Filimonas effusa: one gene and its partner. The protein of the gene in region 2 interacts with the protein of the main gene of each other region in a pairwise test. Links are inferred from orthologs where the notes say so. Each region holds a gene or a part of one and is shown on either strand. Other genes may lie near its edges.

The links. The genes of interacting proteins can lie anywhere in the genome.
Region 1: the proteins of leuS (region 2) and ligA interact in binary tests that used the Escherichia coli proteins (3 or more experiments, as listed by UniProt). The link is inferred for Filimonas effusa from one-to-one orthologs.

The regions. Positions count from the first base shown.
Region 1 is NZ_SDHZ01000003.1:335,296-338,199, forward strand. It holds ligA (NAD-dependent DNA ligase LigA), read left to right. Parts: upstream 1-336; coding sequence 337-2,472; downstream 2,473-2,904. Other genes in the region: ESB13_RS19295 (NUDIX hydrolase), read right to left, coding at 1-245; eno (phosphopyruvate hydratase), read left to right, coding at 2,567-2,904. UniProt on the Escherichia coli protein: DNA ligase that catalyzes the formation of phosphodiester linkages between 5'-phosphoryl and 3'-hydroxyl groups in double-stranded DNA using NAD as a coenzyme and as the energy source for the reaction.
Region 2 is NZ_SDHZ01000002.1:867,294-870,641, reverse strand. It holds leuS (leucine--tRNA ligase), read left to right. Parts: upstream 1-367; coding sequence 368-3,148; downstream 3,149-3,348. Other genes in the region: ESB13_RS14780 (alpha/beta fold hydrolase), read right to left, coding at 3,313-3,348; ESB13_RS14790 (cell division protein FtsX), read right to left, coding at 1-227.

The DNA of each region.
Region 1 (2,904 bases), on a different replicon or contig from region 2:
TCCACCCAGGCACTTTCAATTCCCGTATGCTGTTGTAATACGCGGCAGGCCACATCATCAAGCTCCTCTTCATCAGAAGCAAACTTGCCCGTTAAAGACCATTGATCGTTAGGCCGGTCCGGCTCATGCAATAACAGCACTTTCAGTTCATTGCCATCAAAAGAAAAGATGATACAATCAACAGTCATTGCAATTCGTGGGTAAGCTGTATCATACGCTGATACACTGGCAGGTTCCTTATTCATAACACTGGCAACACTTAACGCTTTAATCGAAGACAAATAATAACGAACCGAAAATACAACTATTTTTATCTTTACCGATCAACTACACAATATGTATTCCGAAGAACAGGTGAAACAACTTCAGCAACGAACGCGGGAACTGCTAAGCGATGGAGACGTAAACGAACAGAAGTTAGCACACCTGAGAGAAGTGTTACGATTCCACGAATATCGTTACTACGTCCTCAGCGAATCCCTCATTCCCGATGCCGACTATGATAAATTATATAAACAGCTAAAAGCAATAGAGTTAGCCCATCCTAACCTGATAACACCCGACTCGCCAACGCAACGCGTAGGCTCAAACCTTACCAAAACCTTCCCAACGGTTCAACACCTCGTACCCATGTTATCCCTGGAAAACTCCAGCAACGCCGAAGAACTGGCCGACTGGGACCGGAAAGCACAGGAATTAACAGGTTTGCAGGAAGTTGAATATTGCATAGAACCCAAATTCGATGGCGCAAGTATTTCTCTCCTCTATGAAAATGATATCCTCGTTCGCGGCGTAACACGCGGCGATGGTGTCGAAGGAGAAGAGATCACCACCAACATTAAACAGATCCGCTCCATACCATTATCAGCACCCTTTTCAAAATATGGCATCCAGCAGATCGAGATCCGTGGCGAGATCATCATGAGCAAGAAAGCCTTCGAAAACTTCAATGAACTACAGGCCGCACAAGGCTTGAGCCTGCTCGCCAATCCCCGTAATGCCGCAAGCGGAAGCCTCCGCATGAAAGATCCCAAAGATGTCGCTAAACGCAATCTCGACGCGTTTTTATACCATATAAGCTATTACGTAACAACAGATGGCCATACACTCGCCATCGACGGCCGCGAAGGCGACCATCCCATGCCCGAAAACGCTCCGCTCGGCACCCATTCCGGCTCTCTCGACCTGTTATGGGAATGCGGATTCCGCTCTCCAAAAGAAGAAAAGCAGGTCGTAACAGGCATCGCCGAAGTGATACGCCACGTTACCGACTACGAAGCATTACGCGATACCCTGCCCTACGAAATAGACGGCATGGTCATAAAGGTCAACAGCCTCGCCCTGCAAGATCAAATGGGCATGACAACACACCACCCACGCTGGGCAACAGCATATAAGTTCAAGGCACGACAGGCTACCACTCGCTTACGGGACGTAGAATTCCAGGTAGGAAGAACAGGCGCCGTTACTCCAGTTGCCAAGCTCGACCCGGTTTACCTGGCAGGTGTAACAGTAAGCAGCATCTCCGTACATAACGAAGAATATATCAGGGAAAAAGACCTGCGTAAAGGCGATACCGTGATAATAGAACGCGCCGGCGACGTGATCCCCCAGATCGTACAGTCCATCCCGGAAGGACGCGATGGCACAGAAGAAGAAATCGTCTTCCCCCGCCATTGCCCAGTTTGTGGCAGCGAGCTCTTTAAAACAGAAGGCGAAGCCGTATGGCGCTGCATCAATATAGAATGTAAAGCACAGGTGCTCGAACGCATGATCCACTTTGTAAGCAAAGATGCCATGGACATCAGAAGCCTCGGCGAAGCCAATATCCGCCGCTTTTATGAACTGGACCTGCTGAAAGATGTCCCCGGCATCTACGGACTCAACTTCTCCGCCATAGGCCAGCTCGAAGGCTATGGCAAACGATCGATAGAAAACCTCCAGGCCGCGATAGAAGCATCAAAACAACAACCCCTGTACCGCCTCATCTACGCCCTGGGCATCCGCTTTGTAGGCGAAACAACCGCCAAAACTCTCGCCAACGCAGTATCCAACCTCATGGAATTGAAGGATAAAACAGAAGATGAACTGCAGCAACTCGAAGATGTTGGAATAAAAGTGGCGAACAGTATTTACCAGTTTTTCCATAACGAACAGAATCTCGAACTGCTGAAACAGCTCGAAGACCTCGGACTAAACCTGCAGAATCACAAAAAACATAACGCAGGAACTGACGATACTCCGTTACACGGACAAACATTCCTGTTCACCGGCACCTTGTCCAAACTCAAGCGCAGTGAGGCTGAGGCCATGGTCGAAGCCAACGGAGGAAAGTTGTTAAGCGGCGTTAGCAGCAAGCTTAATTACCTGATAGTAGGAGAAGACGCAGGCAGCAAACTGGAGAAGGCGAAAAAGATCAATACAGTAAGAATTCTTACAGAAGATGATTTTATACAGCTTTTGGGCAAATAAAGGTTAGTTTTCGTATGCACAAAAAGCCGTTTATTTGCAGCGCAAACTATAAAACCAGGATATTCTAAATAACCAATTTTAAACCAATTTAATCATGAGTTACATAGCTGACATCCACGCGCGTCAGATCTTAGACAGCCGCGGCAATCCTACAGTAGAAGTTGACGTTTTAACTGAAAGCGGACACCTTGGCCGCGCAGCTGTACCCAGCGGCGCCTCTACAGGTATCCATGAAGCTGTAGAATTACGCGATGGCGACAAAAAAACTTACGTAGGTAAAGGCGTTTTAAAAGCAGTTGCCAACGTTAACGATATTATTGCTGAACAACTGATTGGCTGGTCTATCAACGACCAAACCGGTGTTGACGCCAAACTGCTCGAAATCGACGGCACTGAAAACAAAAGCAAACTGGGTGCAAACGCTACCCTGGC
Region 2 (3,348 bases):
GGCTGCGCCGATATGAATTGCTGTATCTGCGCGATCGAATCCTTATTCAGGGTCCGCAGGTAAGCGCTTAAACGGATATCTTCTTTAAAGGCATTACTGGCCTGCCTGAAATTCAGGAAAAACCATCCCATAATACCCATAATAAGCAGTACCAGGGCTACACCAATGATGCTCATGATGTAACTGGGCTTGCTGCGTTTCGCTGATGCTTTACCAAATTGAGCCATGCTGCTGTTTTATACTATGTTAGTAACCCGCAAATTTAGGGCATTTACCCCCTTAAAAACTTAACTTTGCGGCCTGAAACATCATAAAATACCAACAACCATTCCTATTTTAAGTTTTTAAAAACCGAGTTACCTCTTTTATGGAATACAATTTCAGGCAGATTGAAAAAAACTGGCAGGAACAATGGAATCAGTCAGGCGCATATAAGGTGCAGAACATTAGCCCCAAACCTAAATATTATGTGCTCGACATGTTCCCCTACCCAAGCGGAGCAGGCTTGCACGTAGGGCACCCCCTGGGTTACATCTCCAGCGATATCTTCGCCCGGTTCAAACGCCTCAAAGGGTTCAATGTCCTCCACCCAATGGGATACGATGCTTTCGGTCTGCCTGCTGAACAATATGCGATCGAAAATGGCGTTCACCCGGCCGTTTCCACCAATAGCAATATCGCCAACTTCCGCCGCCAGCTCGATAATATCGGGTTTTGTTTCGACTGGAGCCGCGAAATCCGCACCTCCGACCCGGGTTACTATAAATGGACGCAATGGATCTTCCTCCAACTCTTCAACAGCTTCTTCGATCGTAATCAGCAGAAGGCTATACCCATTACAGAGCTCGTAACAGCTTTCGAAAAAGAAGGTAATAAAAAACACCCCATCCCCAACAGCCAGTTCGAGGTGCCAGGATGTTTCCACGGTAGCTTTAACGCGGCCGAATGGACAGCTTTTGATGAATTTACACAACAAAGCATCCTAATGGAATACCGCCTCGCCTTCTGTGGTTATGGCGAAGTGAACTGGTGCGAAGCCCTCGGTACCGTACTCGCAAACGACGAAGTGGTCAATGGCGTAAGCGAAAGGGGAGGACACCCCGTAGTGAAAAAGAAACTCCGCCAATGGTACCTCCGTATCACTGAATATGCCGACCGCCTCCTCGAAGGACTCGACCGCATCGAATTCAGCGACGCTATGAAAGAAATGCAAACCAACTGGATTGGTAAAAGCTATGGCGCTGAAATCGACTTCCAGGTAAAAAGCCAACTGAACAAGGTAAATACGCTGAAGGTCTACACTACCCGCCCCGATACCATCTTCGGTGTCGATTTTATGGTGGTGGCGCCCGAACTCGAATGGGTAGAAGACCTGAAATCCGATGCCCAGGCCGCCGAAGTAGATGCCTATATCGCATATGTAAAAAGCAGGAGCGACAGGGAAAGACAAGCTGAGAAAAAGATCTCAGGCTGCTTTACCGGCGCTTACGCGATCAACCCCTTTAACGGCAGGGAAATTCCTGTCTGGATCTCCGAATATGTACTCGCAGGCTATGGCACCGGCGCTATCATGGCTGTGCCCTGTGGCGATGAAAGGGATTTCAAATTTGCACAGCACTTCAATATTCCCATCACCAATATCATTGGCGATGCATTTAACGGCACCGAAGCCAACGCTACCAAAGAGGTACAGCTGAGCAACAGCGGCTTTCTCGATGGCACGGTTATGCGCGATGCCATGAACCTCGTTCTTACCAGGCTCGAAGAAATGGGTATCGGCAAACGTAAGGTCAACTATCGTATGCGCGATGCTGCTTTCAGCCGTCAGCGCTATTGGGGTGAGCCATTCCCCATTCAATGGATCAATGGTATCGCTTATCCGCTGAAAGAATCGGAATTGCCGCTCGAATTACCGCATATAGAGAAATACGGCCCCGGACCCGAAGGTGAAGGCCCATTGGCTAATGTTCCGGAATGGACGGCACGACATCTCGAAACCAACACTATGCCTGGCTACGCCGGCAGCAGCTGGTACTTCCTGCGTTATATGGACCCGCATAACAACCAGGCTTTCTGCGACCGCAAGGTAAGCGATTACTGGGGCCAGGTTGATCTCTATATCGGTGGTACCGAACACGCCGTAGGTCACCTGCTCTATAGCCGTATGTGGACGAAAGTATTATACGACCTCGGCTTCATTGGCTTCGATGAACCTTATAAAAAACTGGTGAACCAGGGTATGATCCAGGGTAGCAGCCGGTTTGTATACCGCATAAGAGGCACTCATCAATATGTATCCGCAGGTCTTATCGATCAGTACGAAGTAGACAAGCTCCATGTCGACGTAAACATTGTCGACGGCGTAGAACTCGATACCGAAGCCTTCACAAAATGGAAACCCGAGTTTGCAAATGCCACCTTCATACTCGAAAACGGCAAATACATCTGTGCTACAGAAGTAGAAAAAATGTCAAAGTCCAAATTCAACACAGTCAATCCCGATGACCTGGTGGAGAAATATGGCGCCGACACTTTCCGGATGTATGAAATGTTCCTCGGTCCCGTTGAACAAAGCAAGCCCTGGGATACAAAAGGTATCGAAGGCGTACACCGCTTCCTCCGTAAGTTATGGCGTTTGTTCTACGATGAAGTAAAAGGTAAACTGTGGAACAACAGTAAAGCAACCGATGCCGAGCTGAAAGTATTACATAAAACGATTCGCAAGATTGAAGAAGATACCGAACGCTTTTCATTCAATACCGCAGTAAGCGCATTCATGGTATGCGTGAACGAACTCAGCGATCTTAAATGTAACAAACAGGAGATCCTGGAAGCGTTGCTCATCCTGCTTACTCCTTATGCACCCCATATCTGCGAACAGTTATGGCACGATCTGGGCCATACTACCAGCATCCTGGATGCATCCTATCCCGTATTCGAAGAAAAATACGTAAAGGAATCAGCAAAAGAATACCCCATCAGCATTAACGGAAAAGTGCGTACCAGTCTGTCCATCGATCTCAGTGCCACGCAACCCGAAGTGGAACAGATCGTCCTCGCAAATGAAGTCGTGCAGAAATGGGTGGAAGGAAAAGAGGTGAGAAAATTCATCTATGTTCCAAATAAAATGATCAACGTAGTAGTATAATTAGTTTCCCGATAGAAACCTGGTAAATAAAAAAAGTGGTTGGCTCATAAATAAAAATAGCCGCTGAGAATCGCTTAAATGGGTACCCGGCTCCATCAGAATACGCATAAAAAGAGGGTGTATCGAACTTTACCCTCTTTTTATGCGCCTGCAATGCTGCATCTTTAAAACCTGCTATCCTCAAACGCCCCAACAGGTTG